4 regions of the Exiguobacterium sp. s40 genome follow, and region 1 is predicted to be linked to each of the others. Evidence: predicted binding sites of a transcription regulator. Region 1 holds the regulator's gene; each other region holds the start of a gene.

The links. Region 1 encodes Rex, which represses fermentation and respiration genes when NADH is low (regulators of the CRP and FNR family bind a similar motif). Its sites were predicted from a motif close to TTGTGAAATATTTCACAA; they were not measured.
Region 2: a site for Rex is predicted at 948-965, ahead of adhE (bifunctional acetaldehyde-CoA/alcohol dehydrogenase). Genes of this name have one in related genera too.
Region 3: a site for Rex is predicted at 824-841, ahead of pflB (formate C-acetyltransferase). Genes of this name have one in related genera too.
Region 4: a site for Rex is predicted at 867-884, ahead of KNP02_RS12555 (DoxX family membrane protein). Genes of this name have one in related genera too.

What each region holds. Positions count from the first base shown of each region.
Region 1 is NZ_JACSLC010000013.1:68,851-71,055, forward strand. It holds gene tatC (twin-arginine translocase subunit TatC) at 1-479, opposite strand, end outside; gene KNP02_RS11725 (twin-arginine translocase TatA/TatE family subunit) at 483-701, opposite strand; gene KNP02_RS11730 (redox-sensing transcriptional repressor Rex) at 701-1,357, opposite strand; gene KNP02_RS11735 (ABC-F family ATP-binding cassette domain-containing protein) at 1,507-2,205, shown strand, end outside.
Region 2 is NZ_JACSLC010000008.1:47,833-50,037, reverse strand. It holds gene KNP02_RS09070 (YebC/PmpR family DNA-binding transcriptional regulator) at 1-195, opposite strand, end outside; gene KNP02_RS09065 (MarR family winged helix-turn-helix transcriptional regulator) at 275-721, opposite strand; gene adhE (bifunctional acetaldehyde-CoA/alcohol dehydrogenase) at 1,105-2,205, shown strand, end outside.
Region 3 is NZ_JACSLC010000009.1:37,518-39,722, reverse strand. It holds gene pflB (formate C-acetyltransferase) at 1-737, opposite strand, end outside; gene KNP02_RS09495 (hypothetical protein) at 1,099-1,521, shown strand; gene KNP02_RS09490 (DEAD/DEAH box helicase) at 1,576-2,205, shown strand, end outside.
Region 4 is NZ_JACSLC010000015.1:57,767-59,971, forward strand. It holds gene KNP02_RS12545 (cold-shock protein) at 1-187, shown strand, start outside; gene KNP02_RS12550 (pyridoxamine 5'-phosphate oxidase family protein) at 316-729, shown strand; gene KNP02_RS12555 (DoxX family membrane protein) at 922-1,425, shown strand; gene KNP02_RS12560 (DUF3817 domain-containing protein) at 1,508-1,804, shown strand; gene KNP02_RS12565 (MFS transporter) at 1,827-2,205, opposite strand, start outside.

The DNA of each region.
Region 1 (2,205 bases):
TGCAGCAAGAACGTGAAGTAGTTCGACGCCCCGATGATTTGCGTCAGACCAAGGTCTTGCCCGAGGTCCGTCGAGATATCGAGGACGAGCGGGAACAACCAATAGTAGGCAAACGCCAAACCGACGAGGAACAAGATAAAGATGATCGGAATATAGGCGAGCGTCGCTTTCCGCTCGTTCGGATGCAGACCAGGTGCGACAAACGCCCACAGTTGATACAGTAGAAACGGACCAGCCGCGACGAGACCGATGACGAGCGCCAAGTTCAAATAAATCATGAGCGGGTCCGCGACCCCAAAGGCGTTCAATTCAAGCCCTCGTTCGACGAGGTCGGCCTGGAGATAGGCGAGCACATATTTGACACTCGGCAAAGCAATCAAAAAGAAGGCAAAGACGACAAATGCCGACAGCATCAGTCGTCTCCGCAGCTCTGTCAAGTGGTCGGACAGTGCCCGTTCTTGATCAGGTTGATGGCTCATCGCTTACTGCTCTTTCTTCTCAATTTCTTTCTTGTCTTTCTCGTCATGCTCGTTCATCATGCCACTCGTGGCATTTTTGAACTCACGGAGCGTTTGTCCGGCGGCGCGTCCGAATTCAGGCAATTTCTTCGGCCCGAAGATGATAAGCGCGACGATGGCGATAATGAAGATACTCGCTCCCCCAGGAATACCGACGACGAGCAACGATGATAGTAATTCCATTATTGATGGACCCCCTCAGCAGATGGATAGTGTTGCATAAAGTAAATGAGCGACTGGAGTTCGATCGACAAGTCGATATGATGGACGCGGACCGTGTCCGGCACAGTAAGCCTGGCCGGTGTAAAGTTCAAGATGCCTTTGATGCCGAAGCGGACCAAGTCATCCGCGACAGGCTGTGCATAGACAGACGGCACCGTCAAAATCGCGACGTCAATCTTGTTTTGCTTCATGATCTGTTCCATCTCATCGACGTGATGAATCGGGACACCGGACATCGTCGTGCCGACTTTTGTCTCGTCTGCGTCGAACCCGACGACGATATGTGTGTTATTGTTTTTAAGGAAGTTATAGTTGACGAAAGCTGTCCCGAGATGACCAACCCCGACTAAGGCGACGTTCGTAATCTCGTCCTGATTCAGTGTCTTACGGAAAAAGTCTAACAGATACTGTACGTTATAGCCATATCCCTTTTTACCGAGCGCACCGAAGTACGAGAAATCGCGACGGATTGTGGCCGAATCGACCTTGACCGCCTCACTCAGTTCAGCAGAAGAGACACGCTGTTTTCCTGATGAATGCAGGCTTTGGATAAACCGATAGTATAGTGGCAACCGTTTGGCTGTCGCTTGCGGAATCTTTGGTTCGTTTTGACTCAACGGAAAGAGCCTCCTTTTTACGACGCGTTTCAAACGAATCTAATTTCATACACCTTGATTGTAAACGAATTCACATGACCACTCAACGAATATACCTGAAAAGGGGAAGAAATAAAGTATACTAAATAGAGAGAAAGGGGTTTTTTCACTTGATCCTACTGCAAGTCAATAACTTATCGAAATCATTCGGCGTCGAGCCGATTTTAGAGAACGTCAAACTCGAAATTCAAGAAGGCGAACGCGTCGCGCTTGTCGGCCGTAACGGTGCCGGCAAGTCGACATTGCTCAAAGTCATCGCCGGGGAATACAACTACGACTCGGGCGATATCATGAAGCCAAAAGACGTCACCATCGGCTACCTGGCCCAAGATTCAGGACTCGAATCCAACGAGACAATTTGGAATGAGATGCTCAATGTCTTCACCGATTTAATCGAACAAGAAAAGACGCTGCGCCGCATGGAGCAAGACATGGGTTCAGAGCGCATTTTGAACGACCCGGCCGCCTATGAGCGCCTGCTGTCGTCTTACGATGAAGAACAGCATACGTTCAAAGACCGCGGCGGCTATCAATACGAGGCAACGATCCGCTCCGTCCTTCATGGGATGCGTTTCTATCCGGACGACTTCGAACGCCGCATCGATACGCTCTCCGGCGGACAACGGACCCGCCTCGCCCTGGCGAAGATGCTCCTTCAAAGTCCAGACCTGCTCATCTTGGATGAGCCGACGAACCACTTGGACATCGAGACGCTCGGTTGGCTCGAGAAGTATTTGAGCGGTTATAAAGGCGCCGTCTTGATCGTCTCCCACGACCGCTACTTCCTCGACCGCGTCGTCTCGGTCGTT
Region 2 (2,205 bases), on a different contig from region 1:
GTCGATGATGGCGCGTGGGACGTTGTACGTCTTCGCCCGTTCAACGACGAATTTGAGCGCTTGGTTTGATTCTGGATCTGGTTCCCCTTGGCGGGCGGCTACGTAGATTTCACGGCCGAACTTCGCATAAATGCGACTCGTATTGGCGTCTTTTGACGCCTTTTTCTCTTTAATGTTGTTCCATTTACGACCCATTACATGTCATCTCTCTTTCCATTGTTCGATTGATTCATCCTCGATTATATAAGAAGACGTGGATGTTGACGAGTAAAAATCATCCCTCGCTCTTATCCATCTTCTCGACGATCTCCGTCAACGTCTTCAGGCTGTCAATCAATCGATCCGTCTCTTCCTCGTCTAAAAAAGCGAGGCGGTCCTCGAACAAGCGTCGAAACGAGTCGCGCCGCTCGCGAAGAACGAGCTCACCTTTGTCGGTCAACTGGTTCCAGATGACACGGCGGTCACGCTCGTCCGGCACGCGGGTGATGTAGCCCTCATCGACGAGCTTCGTGATGAGCGGCGTCACGTTTGGCGGGGCGATCGATAGCGTCTCGCTGATGTGTCCGTTCGTCACGGCGCCCTCATCCTCAATCAACATGAGGAGATGAAAGTGGGAAAAGTTCAAGTTTGGGATTTGCGGGAGGTCGGAACGGCGTAACAACTTCCTGCGGATTAATGGGATCAGTTTTACGAACTGATCGGCTGCGTCTTGTCTCGGCATAGTCATGTCACTTCCTAATTAGGTTCTTTCTTCATTATACACGACCGAGGGCGGGGTGGACGACAATCCTTGTTGCGTGACAAATTGCACAGCACATCAGACAAACAGGCGCCACAATATATGTAAGCGTTCACATTTGTTAGACTTCATCTTTTCATGAAAACGCATACGATTTTACTGAGCGTCCTATCAAAAAGCAAGACCTATCCTCATTCTTCAAAAAATATTGTGAAAGAGTTCACATTGTTGTCACGCACAAATTGTTGGAAACGTTGTATTCTATGAATGTGAAGGAAAGCACAAACTCTTATCAAACCACTGATCGACCCGTGCTCTCCATCAAGTCAGCAGTATAAGCTCTCATTCATGAGGAGGAACCCAACATGGCAGTTAAAGAGAAAGCAGTAGTGGAAACATCAGCAGAACAGATGGTCGACACGCTCGTCACACGAGCACATACAGCGCTCGACACGTTAATGACGTTTGATCAAGAGAAAATCGATGCGATTGTTCAGGCGATGGCGCTAGCCGGTCTCGAACAACACGTCGCACTCGCGAAACATGCATATGAAGAAACTGGTCGCGGTGTGTTTGAAGATAAGATGATCAAAAACATCTTTGCGACAGAATATATTTATAACTCACTCCGTGGTGAGAAGACGGTCGGCGTCATCGAAGACGATGAGCAAAACGGCATCACGTACATCGCGGAACCAGTCGGCGTCGTCGCCGGGGTAACACCGGTCACGAACCCGACATCAACGACGATGTTCAAAGCAATCATCGCCATCAAAACACGTAACCCGATCATCTTCGGCTTCCACCCGTCGGCACAACAGTGTTCAAGTGAAGCGGCCCGCATCCTTCGTGACGCAGCCATCGAAGCCGGCGCACCGGAACATTTGATCCAATGGGTTGAAAAACCGTCACTCGACGCGACGAAAGCACTTATGAACCACCCAGGAGTCGCCATGGTCCTCGCAACAGGCGGTGCGGCGATGGTCAAATCAGCCTATTCAACTGGTAAACCGGCCCTCGGTGTCGGTCCTGGTAACGTTCCAGCCTACATCGACAAGACAGCAAAAGTAAAACGTGCCATCTCGGACGTCATCTTGTCGAAAACGTTCGATAACGGGATGATCTGTGCATCTGAACAAGCGATCATCGTCGACCAAGAAGTTTACGAAGAAGTGAAAGCCGAAATGACGGCGCTCGGTTGCTACTTCTGCTCACCAGAAGAGAAAGCAAAACTCGAGACACTCGTCATTAAAACAGACTCTTGTGCGGTAAACCCTGAAATCGTCGGGAAGCCTGCAGCCTGGATCGCCGAGAAAGCTGGAATTAGCGTTCCGGCCGACACGAAAATCTTGATTGCCGAACTCGAGACGGTCGGCGCGACAGAATTGCTCTCACATGAGAAACTTAGCCCAGTACTCGGAGCCTACAAAGTCCAATCGCGTGAAGAAGGTTTCGCCATCGCAGAG
Region 3 (2,205 bases), on a different contig from region 1:
TCTTGTGTATTTTCCGCCGGACGGCCGAGGTCAAACCCGTACGCCGCACCGAGTTGTTTCAACTCTTGGAGGGCCCGGAGCTGCTCAGACATTTCTTCCCGTGTCCGAATATCTGACTCTGATAAGAAACCGCCACGGTTCGCCAAGTCTTTTTTACGTTCTGCAATCAAGAAGTCTAACCCGTACAAGGCAACACGACGGTAGTCGCCGATGATCCGTCCCCGGCCGTAAGCGTCAGGAAGACCTGTGATGATCCCTGACTTCCGCGCCGCCCGCATCTCAGGTGTGTACGCATCGAAGACACCTTGGTTATGCGTTTTGCGAATTTCCGAATAAATCTTTGTGATTTCAGGGTTCGGCTCGAAACCGTATGACTCAAGGGCAGCGTCGACCATCCGGATCCCGCCGTTTGGATGAATCGAACGTTTGAACGGCTCGTCCGTTTGAACGCCGACCACTTTCTCGAGCTCTTTGTTTAAGTATCCCGGTCCGTGCGAGACGATTGTCGACGGATTGTTTTGATCGACCGCCCAAACACCACCGCGTTCCCGCTCTTCTTTCGTCAATTCCATCACTTGTGCCCAAAGACGGTTCGTCGCTTCGGTCGGTCCGACGAGGAAATGATCGTCCCCTGTGTATTCGTGTCGGTTCAAACGGATAAACTCACCGACGTTCACTTCGTTCGTCCACTGCCCAGGTACAAATCCTGACCAGGCTGATTTAATTTCGGTTGCCATTGTGGGTCACTCCTCATAGTTGAGATAACTGCGTGCTGTCTATAAGTTGAGTGTACGTGAAAACGTGAACATTTTGTTTTACATTCTTGTGAAAGTTGTAACAATCTCATGAACGTTGGCATAAAGCCGTTTTTTGTAAGCGCTTTAAATACTGTTATAATGCAAACACCCTTCCTTCTGAAACAGATAAGTCTTGTTTCGGCAGGATTCAACTCATTTCTGTATCATTTCAGATGGGATGTGACGATTTATACAGTTTTCGTAGTGATGTACCTCACACCTCGGTGATAGAACTTGAATTTTTGCCTTATATCGGACACAATGAAGGCAGAACATTGTAGAAGAGGAAGGGGTTCTTCCCATGACGTACGAATTATTGACAGCCGCTCACGATTTAAAGACCGGTGACCGCATCTCTCTTAAAGTAGAGGATAACGGTGAACAACGTGACGGATTCATCACAGAATTTGAAGACGCAGGTTTTTGGATTCGGTTTGACGACGACATCGAAAACGAGGATTTCATCGACTACCGCGATAACTTGCTCGTTGCTCTCATCTCGCGCCCGATTGACGTGGCAGCGACGTATCCAGAGCTCGCTTCATACGAACGGTTGACGAAAGAATTGCAGTATCGTGTGTATCAAGGCTTCACCGTCGAAGGCGTCGAGGCGTCGGCTGACCAAATCGATGTGCACATCAAACTCATCGAGGACGGACAGACGTTCACACAGACACTCCGTTCTTCATTCGACCAAGATAATGAACATGTTCGCTATATCTAAGACAGGGAGCGCTTATGCTTCCTTTGTTTTTGCCCCACGATAAGGAGAATTGATATGAACTTTACAAAACCATTTATTAACGAAGCCTGGGATCGCCTTGGCTTTACTGAACCAATGCCGGTCCAAGCCGAAGCCTTCCCGCTTCTTCTTGACGGAAAAGACGTCACGATCGAAGCGCCGACAGGTACCGGGAAGACACTTGCTTACTTATTACCCGCCATCGAAAAAATCGACGCTTCGAACGACCGCATCCAAGTCGTCATCGTCGCGCCGACGCGTGAACTCGTCATGCAGATTCAAACGGTCGCGCAACGCTTCACCGAGAAAGGTGACGTCCGCATTGCTTCGTTCATCGGTGGCGTCGAGTTGAAACGTCAAATCGACCGGTTGAAGAAAAAACCACATTTAATCGTCGGGACACCGGGCCGACTCGTCGAACTCATTGAGAAGAAAAAGTTGAAACTTCACGAGACGCATACGATCGTCCTCGACGAAGCCGATCAAATCATCGATAGCGGTTTGACAGAATCTGCCGAACGGATCATCAAACATACGGCGCATGAACATCAAATCGCCCTCGTCTCGGCGACACTCACAGACACGCTTCAAGCTTGGGCTGCCCCATTCTTGAACGAACCGGCCCACGTGAAAATCGAGCGGGCGGTAAGCGCACAAGTCACCTAT
Region 4 (2,205 bases), on a different contig from region 1:
AGTAAAATGGTTTAACTCAGAAAAAGGTTACGGCTTCATCGAAATGGAAGGCGGAGACGACGTATTCGTACACTTCTCAGCAATCCAAGGCGACGGCTTCAAGACACTTGAAGAAGGCCAAGCAGTAACTTTCGAAATCACTGACGGAGCTCGTGGACCACAAGCTTCTAACGTTGAAAAAATCTAATCTTCCTTATCTCAAGGAATTTTATAACCTGCTCGCTTCGGCGAGCAGGTTTTTTGTTGTCCGCGTGTTTAATCACTTGCCCCAGGGGAATCAATATACGAGTGACTATCACAAGGAGGTTTTTCGGAATGGATGCAATGCAAACGGCCAAACAGATTTTAGATCATAGTAACGTAGGGACGATGGCGACGGTCTATAAAGGCAAGCCGCACAGCCGTTATATGACGTTTTTCCATGATGAACTGACACTCTACACGGCAACGTCGAAAGACACGGATAAAGTCGATGAATTAAAAAACAATCCGTATACGCATATTTTGATTGGTTATGACGGCGATGGTGTCGGGGATACGTATCTCGAGATTTTAGGCGAGACGAGTGTATCGGATGATGAATCGATGAAAGAAAAAGTATGGAACGAGAAACTCGAAGGCTGGTTCGATGGTCCGGACGATCCAAAACTCGTCATCTTGAAAATCGCGCCGCAGTCGATGCGCGTGATGAATAAAAAAGGACAGCCCCCTCAAGAAGTGAATTTGTAACTCAAACAAGGACGTCCCTCGCGGACGTCCTTTTCAAATTGACCAATTTCCAAAAAGTGACTGACCTGTGACGCACATATGAACGAAACGTGAACTCTTGCCCTAACTTATGTGAAAGTGTGAACATAGATGGTATATTGTGAATGTAATCACATATCAATCATCATTCACTCATTCAAAGGAGGAATTATCATGTTCATAAAATTTTGGCAGAACCACAACATCGCTACCGGTATTTTGACAGTCCTTCGTCTCTGGCTCGGCTATCACTGGCTCACAGCAGGCTGGGGCAAAATCACAGGTGGATTCGAGTCGGGTGGTTATCTTCAAAACGCAGCTTCCCTCGCCACGGGTGATCACCCAGCCGTTGCCGGTTGGTGGGCAGCATTTTTAGAGAACTTCGCCATCCCGAACGCGGCTTTGTTCGATGTGTTGATTCCTTACGGTGAGTTTCTCGTCGGTCTCGGGCTCTTGCTCGGTGCCCTCACACGTAGCGCCGCTTTCTTCGGTCTCGTCATGAACATGGCGTTCTTGCTCTCAGGTACGGTCAGCACGAACCCGACGATGTTAATCGTCTCAGTCCTCATCCTCGTCGCAGGCTACAATGCTGGTAAACTTGGCGTCGATGGATTGTTCCTTCGCAAGTTCGTGGAAACAAAAGTCATGCATCGTTCACCAAATCGTCAAATAGCGTAACGGATTTATGACGTTCTCCTGTGACAAACCTCACCACTTTCGGCTACGATGAACGTAGCATCGATTGAAAAGGAGAACGAATATGAACGCGACACATTTTAAATGGCTCGGATACACAGAAGGAGTGTCTTTCTTACTCTTGTTGCTCATCGCGATGCCGCTCAAGTATTTGGCGGGCATGCCGCTCGCTGTCAGTATCGTCGGCGCGGCCCATGGTTTCCTGTTCGTCGCTTACGTGGCGGCAGCCGTCTATATGGCATGGCGTTTCAACTGGGGCTTCAAAGTGTTAGTGCTCGCCGTCATGGCGTCGGTCATCCCACTCGGACCGTTCTTGTTAGAGAAACGAGTCCTCCCATCAACAGAAAAGACATCGAACTGAAACGTTCGATGTCTTTTTGTGTTCACTGATGCGCCGGAGCGCTTTGCGCATCGGCCAATACATCTGATTTTTCGGCAGCAATGTCGTGACGGATGCGGTGCATCGCGAACAACGTGATGGTGAGCAGGCAGACCATGCAAATAGAATAGAGGTATGCGACGGGCACCCATTCGCTCAATGCGCCGAATAAGATAAATCCGAGCGGTGTGATGCCCATAGCGAGTGCTTCGAGGACGCCCATGACACGACCGAGATAACTTGGTTCCGTGTTTGTCTGTAAATACAGTTGCATCGGGATGTTGACACGGAGAATGAAAAAGCCGCTCAATAAAGCGAAACTTGTGAATAAGACGATGGCCGGCGTGATTGTGAAGTCAAAATAGATGGGTATGGCCGGTGCA